Regions from separate parts of the Paenibacillus sp. B-A-8 genome, predicted to be linked through region 1. Evidence: riboswitches for the same ligand, from Rfam matches in the RefSeq annotation. Region 1 holds a riboswitch; the other holds the start of a gene.

Region 1 (6,123 bases):
CGGATTACCTTCAACATCATTGACCTTAAGCTTCACACTGTTAAAGTTACGAACGCGCAGGGAAACCGTCTTACGTACGCTGAACGGAATGACTGCGAACAATCCACTCGTTGCAATAGTCCCTACATATTGCCCGAAAAAGGTAACAACGACCGACTTATTGGGCTGTACAACCGTAATACTGGTACATAGAACCCCAGCTACAACGAACAGAATAACTGGCACTGCAACATACTCCTGAACAGCACCATAAATTCCACCAGCTAAACAAACTGCAATCAATGCGATAACCCAAAATCCGCTGACAGGACGAAGCATTTTCTCCTTCATAAAAGCACCCCCAAAAGATATTCATTTGATATGAATATGATATCACTTTTGGATAATAATGTGTATACAGAAATGTAATAAAATAATGAATTTATGTTCACAGGTAAATGCGGTTAGAATCAGCTCCACAACAAAAAACGCTTGTTTATCATTCATCCAATTAAGAAGATGAACGACAAACAAGCGATAAATGTAACCGTATGAAATTGGTATTAGTTCTGCATGATGAAATCATTATCAATCTTCGCATTAGCATCATCGAACACGCGCAGAATATCGTAGCGAGTATTCCGCTGTGCCGGGATTTTGCCCGCTTCGCGGATCAATTGAGTAATCGACTCGATGTTAACCTTGTAAGTTGCACCTGCAGAAGATACTACGTTCTCTTCAATCATCGTACTGCCGAAATCATTGCAGCCGTATTGAAGGGAAAGCTTGCCGACCTCTGGTCCCATAGTTACCCAAGAGGACTGGAAGTTCTTGATGTTGTCTAGAACAAGGCGACTAATCGCTACCGTCTTCAGATATTCCTCAGGCGTTTGTCTATCCAGCTTCAGGTTGGTATTGTCCGGTTGGAATGTCCAAGAGATAAAGGCCAAGAAACCCTCTGAATCATATTTATTAGCAATACACTCGTCCTGAGCCTCACGCACACGAAGTAAGTGCAGTGCCCGTTCTTCCATACTCTCTCCAAGTCCAATGACCATTGTAGCCGTTGTATTCATACCGATCTTATGCGCTGTCTGCATTACGTCCATCCACTCGCGCCATGAGCCTTTAAGACGACTGATCTTGCGGCGTGTACGGTCATCGAGAATCTCTGCTCCCCCGCCTGGTAAAGAATCCAGACCAGCAGCATGAATTTCACGTACTACTTCCTCGAGCGATAATCCAGATACTTCCTTCATCTTCATAATCTCTGCTGGTGAGAAGGAATGCATTGTAATCTCAGGGAAACGTTGCTTAATACCGCGAAGGATATCTGTATAATAGCTGAAAGGAAGATTAGGGTTCGTTCCACCTTGCATTAGTATTTCTGTACCATTTACAGCGATGGTCTCAGCGATTTTTTGGTAAATCGTCTCATCCGGCAGTACATAGCCCTCATCAGAGCCCGGTCTACGATAAAATGCGCAAAAGCGACAGTAAACATCACATACATTCGTATAGTTAATATTACGACCAATTACAAACGTGGCCATCGGGTCCGGATGCCAGCGTTCCATTATGGTGTTTGCAGCAGCACCCATTTTCTCAATTTCGTTGCTCTCGAACAGTCGGATGGTATCTTCCAATTGGAGACGTTCACCCCGTAGGGCTTTGTCCAAAATAAGATCTATCGCACTCATCGTTCGCATCCTCCTTTTAAACCCTTAGGGGTATTGGTAGAATCACAAAATAACAGGAAGAAAAGACGTTGTCTCCTTTCAAGATGACAACCCTTTCTCATACAAATGAACAGTTCATTTCCTCATCGTATCACAATCTGAACAGCTTGAAAAATGCTTTTACATTCTTCGTAAAATCCCATCCAGAAGAAAAGCAGCATCGCACTAAGCGATACTGCTAGTTTATACTCTATTTCTCCACTAACTCCTGATTAAAAGTATATCCCAGTTATTTCGACTCAATTTCAGCCCGTGCCGCCTCTAGTGCGTGGCCAAGATCAGCAATCAAATCCTCTGCATGCTCAATACCGACAGAGAAGCGCAGCAAACGATCATCTACACCCACAGCATTTCGAATCTCCACAGGAATATCAGCATGTGTTTGTACAGCCGGATATGTCATTAGTGACTCTACGCCGCCCAGACTCTCTGCGAATGCGATAAGACGAATATGACGAAGAAGAGGCTCTACGTATCTGGCATCTTTTAATTTGAAAGAAAAAATACCGGTATTTCCTGAAGATTGACGATTCTGGATTTCATGCCCCGGATGATCTGGCAGTCCTGGATGGAACACTTCCGCAATTGCTGGATGCTCTAACAAGTAGTCGGCAATCGCTAGTGCATTGCTCTCGTGGCGCTCCATACGCAGAGCCAACGTCTTCAAGCCTCTCATCAACTGATAACTGTCTGTTGGTCCGAGAACAGCACCGATAGAGTTATGTAGAATTGCTATTTCAGCTGATAATTCTACACCCTTGGATACAATTAAGCCTGCCAGCACATCATTATGACCACCCAAATACTTAGTAGCGCTATGAACTACAATATCCGCACCTAATTCTATAGGACGTTGGAAAAACGGAGTCAGCAGCGTATTATCTACAATGCTAAGCAGCCCATGGTGACGTGCCCAAGTACACACGGCTTCAATATCCGTGATCATCATCAGTGGGTTCGTTGGCGTTTCAATAAATACAGCTTTCGTGTTGGGACGACGCGAAGCTTCCAGTGCATCCAAATCATTCGTGTCTACATAAGAAGCAGTGATTCCGAACTTGGACATAATCCGTTCCAACAAACGATAGGTACCGCCGTAAAGATCCAGCGAAACGATCAGATGGTCGCCTTGAGCGAACAAGGTAAGAATCGTTTGAATAGCTGCCATCCCTGAGCTACAAGCAAACCCTGCATCTCCAGATTCAAGTTCCGCAGCTGCATTCTCAAGCACCGAACGGGTCGGACTCTTGGTGCGGCTATAATCAAACCCTGTGCTCTGACCGAGTTTTGGATGACGAAATGCCGTTGCATTATAAATCGGAAAATTAATTGCTCCTGTGGCTGGATCTTCTAGAGAACCTATTTGAGCCAGTCTACTTTCAATCCTAAGTTTGTCATCCATGATTAATGCCTCCTAATTTATATTGTAGCGCTGTTATTAATAAACAATCGGGTCGATATCATAAGGCGTTTCTTGATATACATAGTAATTGAGCCAGTTAGAGAATAATAAATTGGCATGCGCACGCCATACTGCTGGAGGTGTACGTTCAGGATCATCTTTAGGGAAGTAATGTTTTGGCAAAGCCATCTCCATCCCTCTAGTCACATCACGGTCATATTCCCATTTCAAGGATAGAGGATCATATTCGGAATGTCCGGTCACAAATATTTGTTTACCGTCATTTGTAGCCACTAGATACATACCAGCTTCTTCGGATTCAGCCAGAATCTGCAGATCTGGATTATTCTCAATATCTTCACGGGAGACGTCGGTATGACGGGAGTGTGGTACATGGAATACCTCGTCAAAGCCGCGCAACAATTTAATGTTATTTTGATTTATCGTATGAGCGAAGACGCCAAAGCATTTCTCAGGCAATGCCACTTTACGAACACCAAAATGATGATATAAGCCTGCCTGTGCCGCCCAACAAATATGCATGGTTGAGGTCACATTATCCTTGCTCCATTCAAAAATCTCTTTCAGCTCTTCCCAATACGATACTTCCTCGAACTCCATTTGCTCTACAGGAGCACCTGTAACGATTAGGCCATCCAAACGGCGGTGACTGATCTCGTCAAAGGTTTTGTAAAAGCTCTTCAAATGTTCAGCAGAAGTATTTTTGGAAATATGGGATCGTGGATGCAATAGCGTAACATCAACTTGTAGTGGCGAATTTCCAATTAAACGCAGCAATTGAGTCTCTGTCGTCTCTTTAGTCGGCATGAGGTTCAGAATAGCAATCCGTAGTGGACGGATATCCTGATGGAAAGCCTGACTTTCGTCCATCACAAAAATATTTTCTCCGGATAGTACTTCTTTCGCCGGTAAACTGTCGGGAATTTTAATTGGCATTGTCTTTCCACTCCTTAGCTGAATTTAGTTGTTTTGCCGCAATGCGGCTTGCTGAACAATAAAAAGACCTTCCTCGGAAATCGAGAAAGGTCATATCTACAGTCATATGCGCCTCTCTCATCTGCCAGAATGTTCCTGAAGACGATTAGACGTCTGCAGAAGTTCCGCAAGAATTAGCACCGTGCGTTTACACGCCGGTTGCCGGGTTTCATAGGGCTAGTCCCTCCACCTGCTCTTGATAAGATTTAGCTGTATTCAATTAAATTACTTTAAAATTCACTTTAAATCATGAACCTCCTTTTCGTCAAGTCCATACAATGCTGAAGAAGCCTCAAAATCACAATAAATTTGCTTGAAAGAGGCATACTCCGTTGTTATACTAGACAAGTATTTCATACCTGAACGAAAAGAAGAGGTGAGAAGAAGAATGGAAGGCGACCCGAGCTCGCAAATTAGTGTACAGAATGAGCAACCACACAGGATAATCATCAGCTTGCCGGCGGCGGGAGCAGTTCTTCTTCATGCCCTCGAAACGTCATTTGGCCCTATGTATTGATGTAACGCCGGCCAAGCTGATTTTTTTCTCTGTGCTTAATTTAGCAGTCCCTGGTGAAGACCTGGGGATAGGAGGAGTGAAATCAGATGAAAATCCGGCTGGTGAATGCAGGGGTTTTTACACCTATTGATGAAATTGATGAAACACTGACACCCCCAACGGAAGGGTTCTATTGGATTGACGCCGATGTAGAGGATTTAGAGCTGCTTCAGCCTTTGTTCAACCTACATGATCTTGCTGTTGAGGATTGCCTTAGCGAAGAGGATCAGCGTCCGAAGATCGAAATATACGAAAGCCACTACTTTATAGTTGTAAATAGCATCCGCTTTGATGATGAAGAAATTTTCCTACGGGCGCTCAATGTATTCCTTGGAAGACATTACATCATCACTGTAACGAAACAAAAGATCAATGAACTTCGAATCCTAAAGCCTATGCTCTGGGAGCAAGAGGTAAGCGAACCAGATATGTTCCTTTACTTACTTATTGACCTTGTCGTGGATAACTATTTTTCCGTCGGCGACCGGATTGAAGCTCGAATTGAGAAGCTTGAAGAGGATATCCTAATGCATACCAAGAAATCTCATCTAAGTGAGATTATCGGTCTGCGAAGTGAAATTCTATGGTTGAAGAAAATGCTGGGACCACAAAAAGAAGTAATCAATACCCTAAATAAAAAAGACCTCCGTCTGATTGATGATCAGCTGCAGAAATATTTTAGCGACATTTATGAAAATGCGGTTAAAATATCTGAAACCTTTGAGACGTATCGCGATCTCATGGGCAACTTACGAGAGGCCTACCAATCCAGTATCGCCAATCGCGCGAATGAAATTATGAGAGTGTTTACTGCGATCACAACAATATTCATGCCTCTGACCGTAATTACCGGAATCTACGGTATGAACTTTGATCATATGCCCGAGCTTCATACGAAATACGGCTATTATGGCGTTATAGGCGTTATGTTGACGTTAGGCTGTGGGATGCTGTATGTTTTCCGCAAGAAGGAATGGCTATGAAAAGAATCGGACGAATAAGCAAGACGAAGGCCCTGTAACCGTAAGGTATAAGGTAGCCTTCGTCTTTTTGGTATGTGGACAATTAAAAACTAGTTGCCATCCCCACTTTATGCGTTTGCTCTCGACGGAAACGAATGCGGATCAATCGCAGGCGCTCATAATAAATATCCAATCCTTCAGCAGCGGAAAACCCCTCTCCATAAACCTTATTTAACACCGGTTTTAGAAAGAGATCACCGAGCTCCACATATGCATTCCATACCGCTTCTTGCTCATTCTGTGGCATATTACCAAGCTCTACATGGATCAGCTTCTCAACGGAATAACCTTCTCTTTCTAGTTCCTCTACCACTTCAATCAGTTCACGCCGGTTCACTCCACTATTCACCTTAAGCTGTTCCAAACCCAATCCATTCTCGATCCCCTGCAGTAAAATCCGCCGTAAGCGCAGTCGTTCAAGTTGCTTCT
Region 2 (6,123 bases), 3.0 Mb from region 1:
GCAACCGTAGCATCCATCATTTCTTGCCAGTTTAAGTCTGCGAAATTCATTACGAAATCACCTCCACTTCAAGACCTTGAGCGGTTAGTTCGGCTATTGTCACAGCAATCGCTTCAGCTGGACCCTCGAACCTTACAATCATTTGTCCATAAGGTACGTCTTTAATCGTTGAAATGGTGCCGTGCAAAATGGCAAAGCTAACACCTGTTTCTCGTACTACATTGGAAAGTGCGGAGCCGTAGGTCTTTTCTCCGAAAAAAGTAATTTTGACGGCCTGAGAGTTGTCCCCAGCAGCAGCGTCAAGCGCCGTACGAAGGGGTCCCTCATTCTGTGACTCACTACGGATGAAATCGCGAGTAACTTCATGCTGCGGCTTTAAGAATACCTCCGTAACTTTACCTTGCTCAACGATACCACCACCATGAATAACCGCAACACGATCGCAGATACTCTGAATCACGTGCATTTCGTGAGTGATCAGCACAATAGTCAGATGGAACCGTTTATTAATATCGAGCAATAGCTTAAGGATAGAGTCTGTCGTTTGTGGATCAAGCGCAGAGGTTGCCTCGTCACATAGCAGCACATCAGGATCGCTGGCAAGTGCCCGTGCGATGCCGACCCGTTGCTTTTGCCCTCCTGATAACTGAGATGGATATTTATCCCGGTGTTCTTCAAGCCCTACTAGGGCAAGCAAGTCTTTTACTTTTGTATCAATAGCTGCTCTCGAAGTGCCTGTGAGTCGCAGAGGAAAAGCAATATTATCGTACACTGTCGCAGATGATAGCAGATTGAAATGTTGAAAAATCATCCCAATTTTGCGCCGCTGTTCCTGCAGCTGACCTTGGGTAAGCTTAGTTAGTTCAATACCATCGACCCAGACTTCCCCTTCTGTCGGGCGCTCCAACAAATTAATGCAACGGATCAATGTGCTTTTTCCCGCCCCTGAATGCCCAATGACTCCGAATATTTCACCTTTCTCGATAGACAGATTCAATCCGGAAAGTGCTGTGGCCGCATGGCTGCCTTTTCCATATACCTTTGTTATTCCTTTTAGATTAATCAACGATCATCGCCCCCTTTATATTTCACTTATTCCATACAAAAAAAACCTCCGACGATCGATGCAGATCGCAAGAGGCTCTGTGTGTTTATTTAGACAATGCCTTCTCATCTGCCAACGACCACAAGCCTTGCGTCATTGTAGGAATTAGCACCATGACATTTGTACATAACGCTTATCGCGCTGTATACAAATCGGTTGCCGGGCTTCATCGGGCCTATCCCTCCGCCACTCTCGATAAGATATAGAGTATGAAATTTATGTTTGAATTTGTATAGACTTTAATGCAAGCATAAGTATAGTAAGTTTCTTGTTTTTTGTCAAAAGGAAATATATTGAACGCTTATGATTTTACCCGATTTGGCTTGCTTATTTCCTTACGCAACTGCTCATTGCTGTAGCTATATGCTGCGATTAACGTCTTACAGTTCATTTCGAGGGATTGCTTTAAATCCTCTAGATGGCTATCTAAATCCTCAAGCTGAATTTTGTCATGCAAGCCTTGATGTCGCTGCCATAAATCATCCTGCATTTCAGAATTCATATAATGAATTTCAGCATTTCTGCGCTTGCGTAGATTCTCCAGTGGATCACGATAAGAGTTCTTGATCTGTTCCAATTGATCCGCTAATGCTGGATGCACATTCAATAGTTGAAGTTGACGCAGCACTGTAAAATAAGAAAAGTGCGTTTTTAATTTGGAAGTTTTGAGGTCATAGAAATGATTCAGCACCGTTCCAAGCTTGTCCAGAAGAGAGAACACACGAATAAATCCATCTTTATAAAAATAAACATACCGCGCATAATCGCCTTGTTCCACTGGTGACATATCATCCATATAACCGGCGATTACCGATTTTCGGTAAAAAGCTGCAGCGAACCAGCTTTGCTCCAATTCATCCAATGAGGAGATCAACCCACGTGTCCAAATCTCCAGCTTGCGGTATTCGTGGTCATTATCCTCATGGGCGTTCATTTCCTTGCGCAGTAAAGCTGCAAAAGTGGCCATATTCTCCATCGCATCAGCCAATACACCGCTGTTCTTTCGAGGCGGCTCTCCAAGTATAACCCGCAGCATATCCAGTCCTCCTAAAGTTTTGTCCAGCACCACGATATACCGATTTCCACTTTATTATTCCGCAGGTAAAGCGACTCTATCCGCGAAGGGAACTTTCTACCAAGGGGTTACAACGGTGTCATTGGGTTCGTTGGATTTTTTTCAACAACGACATTTCTCGCGCTACTCAGCTGCCAGACTCTTACGCTCATATAACATAAAACACCAAACAAACAAGCAATCAACAAAATATGAGCCAAAGCGGCAAATATGTACAATCTTTCATTATCTAATGTGTAAACAACTGCAGCTCCACTAAATACCTGCATCAAGCACAGCAGAACAGCCGCTACGCCAAGAGCTCTTAGCTCGGGGTAATCCTTATGTTTCCAAAAAGCTAAATGTCCAAGCACCGCGGTAAGAATAAATAAGATCAAAGCCGCAATCCGGTGTGTAAAAACAATACCGACTCCCCCGGAAAGCTCAGGCACCCATTCACCGTTGCAGAGCGGCCAGCCAGAACATCCACCGCGTGAATCTGTATGACTAACAAAGGCTCCAATATAAACGACAACATAGGAATATAAGGCCGTAAAACAGGTTAAATTGCGGAAAGCTTTGCTAACAGGCTTCTTCTGAATCTCCATCTTTTGATCGTAATCATAATCGCCTGCTTCATGCCGTCTTTTTGTTCCAAGTGCAAGCATCAGAGAACTAGAAAAAGCGATCAAGGAAAAACCCATATGCAGTGCCATCACAGCAGCAGATTGGGATTTAATTACTGCAAGCGCTCCCATACCACCTTGTACAATTACAAACAACAAAGTCATAAATGCATAGACCAACAAGTCCCGGCGATTTCGCGCATAACGCCAAAAAGCAAACATCGAAGCAAGTGACAATAAACCAGCCAATCCGCTAAACAAACGATGAGTGTATTCAATCATCGAACCTACAGTATAAGCAGGAATTAATTTGCCATGACAGAGCGGCCATTCATTTCCGCATTCCAATCCCGATCCAGTCTTCGTTACTACTGCTCCCCCTAGTACGGCTAGGAACATGATAAGGCAAGTAAGATAACTAAGCCATTTCAACTGATTTGTCGTCAAAAAATATCACCCGCAGTTTTTAGTAATGAAGAAGCATTTTAAAAAAACCACCGCTTTTGCTCAAACAGGCGAAAGCGGTGGTTTTCCGGAATTACTGTTGAAGACTTTGATGCACTTGAACCGCTTTATCCAGGAAATTCTCAATTTCCTCGCGGGATTTACGTAATTTATTAACGAATCTAACCAATTCACGTCCATCGGAATACGCGACGAAGCTTGGAATCCCCATAATATTTTGTTCCTGACTAACATCACCTACAGCATCAACGTCAACCTCAACCAGCGTTAAACGATCTGCATAGGCTTGCTCTACCTCAGGGATAAAAGGATCGATAAACTTACAATCCGAGCACCAGTCCGCCTTGAAGATGGCTACTGTTAAGCGTGGAGATTGAATGGCTACCTGAAATTCACCAGGAGAACTTATTTTGTCCATAGTTTGTTCCGTCCTTTCTTCCATATCTGTCAAATTTCTATTCTTTAAGTGAAGCAAAATGTCATGCAGAAGTCAAACCTATTCTCTCATACGAACACGCGCAGGCTGTAATTTCATCAGCGGATTCAACAATTTTTGCAGTGCACGCGGATAACTGGAGATTTCCTGTTTAGTAAGCACGCCCAGTACAATTAGCAATACCAGGTAAATAACAACAACTGCAGCCCCTACAACAAGACAAGTGATCAGAAACGCCAGACGTGCAGGCATTAGATCCGTTAACAGAATTCCAGCTTGGTTCAAACCAAAACCAATACCTCCGGACACAAGAACCGCAATTCCAAAGCCGCCCCACCGTTTACCCATAATTTCGAAAGGTACAATGGATTTTAGCATTCGTAAATTAAGAATAGTAATGACTACGAAACAAAGTGCTGTTGCGCCGATAATCCCGTATATTCCAAATACCTTACTTAGTAAGAAGCTTGCTACTAATTTAACAATAATACCCACTAGCACATAATACATTGAAATGCGTGATTTGCCCATACCGAGCAAGATGGAGTTCGTTGTCATCATGGTGATCTGAAAGATCGTTCCAATCGTAAGCATCGCCACAATTCCGCTTCCGTCCAAGCTGCTGAACAATAACCCGTTTACAGAATAGGCTGCTGCCACAAGTGCCAACACAATTGGCATCCCTGTCAGAATAGAAATCCGCAAAGCAAGTGTAATTTGCTTCTTCAAGTGTCCCTCATCACGACGGGCATAAGCAGCTGAAATGATCGGAATCAGCGAGGTACCTAGCGCAATGGCTAGAACCGGTGGAATTCCGGCCACACTTTGAGCACGCGTGGTTAGTATACCCAAAGCTGCTGTTGCACTCTCTCTACCCATCTGATCAATAAGCAACGGTACAGCCAAAGAAGTATCAATTACATTCACTACTGGAATCGTAAGTGAGGAGAGCACGATCGGAATCGATAGTGTGAAAATATCTTTGTAAATTCCCCAAATCGGCAATTTTTGAGTGGTATTGTAATTTAAACCTTGCTGTTTATCCTCTCGGCGCAGCTTGATTGCAAAATAAATCATGACACCAAATGCTGCAATACTACCAATTACGCTACCGAAGGATGCTCCCGCAGCTATAGTTGTATTGTTATATCCCTGCTGTAATAGAATATAAGCTAGTAAAATAGCGACTAGTACGCGAGCGAACTGCTCTACGATCTGTGAAATACCACCAGCCATCATATTGTTACGCCCTTGAAAATATCCACGCATCATGGCAATTGCCGGAAAAAGTAAAAGCGCAGGTGCAATAGCCCTAACTGCCATCGCTGATTCAGGTACATCAGCAATATGTGTCGCATAGAACGGAGCGCCTATGTACAGCAAGGCAGTCATGATTACCCCTGCTGCTACTGAAAACAGCAATGCTGCATGATACACTTGTCTCGCCTCTTCAGGACGATTCAGAGCGTACCGCTCGGAGACCATTTTACTGAGCGTACTTGGAATACCTGCTGTAGCCACGGTGAGCAGCATTAAATAGATATTGTTCGATACCCCAAATGATGCTCTCCCCACATCATCAAAAATATGATCCAGCGGCACCCGCTGAACAAGCCCGAGTACCCTTGCCACCAAAGCTGCTGCAGCAAGGATAAGCGTGCCTTTTACGAAAGACTCTTTCTTGGACAAACCATTTCCCCTTCTTCACTGTTAAAATTAAAACCGGACGACCCAAATAAAAAAGAGGACGACCATAATAATTTGTAGCACAATTTTGACAACAGTACTACTAAACAACCCAAGTATTGATCCTACACTTACTTTGGCAGCTTTAGCTGGTGAAGAACCCACGATCAATTCTCCTATAAAGGCACCCAAAAACGGACCAATAATAAGTCCAAAGGCTGGAATTACAAATGGACCAAGGATTAGCCCAATCGTACTTCCGATAATGGATGAACGTGAGCCGCCAAATTTCTTAACGCCCCACGCCCCTACAACATAATCAGCAATAAATAGTACTACAACGATCAGCGTTTGAATGATCCAGAACCAAACACCAAAAGGCTCGAAAGAGAAGAACCAGCCATATACGAAAAAGCCAAGATAAATCGCTAGTGCACCTGGCAATATCGGATACACAGCCCCGGCCAGTCCTACGGCGAATAAAGCAATAATAAGAATCCAACCCAGGATCGTCAATACTTAACCCCCTAATAGCAAATATGCTCTATGGATTCACTTCGAATATAGCAATTCTTTATTATTGGCTGCCTAAAGAGGTTACCACTTCATTAAAAATATACTTTTGGACAACTTCAGCGATACCATCATTATTATTAGAAGCCACCACAGCGTCAGCCTCTTCTTTAACCGTCTCCTGAGCGTTGCCCATAGCGACCCCAAGCCCTGCCTGCTGAATCGCCGCAAGGTCGTT

Evidence for each region. Region 1 has a riboswitch for S-adenosylmethionine ahead of metA (homoserine O-acetyltransferase MetA). Riboswitches for the same ligand answer to the same signal wherever they lie in the genome.
Region 2: another riboswitch for S-adenosylmethionine. It lies ahead of ACN6MV_RS26385 (methionine ABC transporter ATP-binding protein); the one in region 1 lies ahead of metA (homoserine O-acetyltransferase MetA).

The regions. Positions count from the first base shown of each region.
Region 1 covers NZ_CP183882.1:1,982,650-1,988,772, reverse strand. The annotation lists gene ACN6MV_RS08715 (SPFH domain-containing protein) at 1-330, opposite strand, end outside; gene mqnC (cyclic dehypoxanthinyl futalosine synthase) at 543-1,679, opposite strand; gene ACN6MV_RS08705 (aminotransferase class I/II-fold pyridoxal phosphate-dependent enzyme) at 1,948-3,120, opposite strand; gene metA (homoserine O-acetyltransferase MetA) at 3,157-4,077, opposite strand; SAM riboswitch class I at 4,192-4,322, opposite strand; gene corA (magnesium/cobalt transporter CorA) at 4,720-5,655, shown strand; gene ACN6MV_RS08690 (HRDC domain-containing protein) at 5,738-6,123, opposite strand, start outside.
Region 2 covers NZ_CP183882.1:5,848,253-5,854,375, forward strand. The annotation lists gene ACN6MV_RS26380 (methionine ABC transporter permease) at 1-50, opposite strand, end outside; gene ACN6MV_RS26385 (methionine ABC transporter ATP-binding protein) at 50-1,066, opposite strand; SAM riboswitch class I at 1,168-1,307, opposite strand; gene ACN6MV_RS26390 (Cthe_2314 family HEPN domain-containing protein) at 1,407-2,141, opposite strand; gene ACN6MV_RS26395 (COX15/CtaA family protein) at 2,249-3,232, opposite strand; gene ACN6MV_RS26400 (thioredoxin family protein) at 3,324-3,668, opposite strand; gene ACN6MV_RS26405 (putative polysaccharide biosynthesis protein) at 3,747-5,375, opposite strand; gene ACN6MV_RS26410 (DUF456 domain-containing protein) at 5,403-5,888, opposite strand; gene ACN6MV_RS26415 (Cof-type HAD-IIB family hydrolase) at 5,950-6,123, opposite strand, start outside.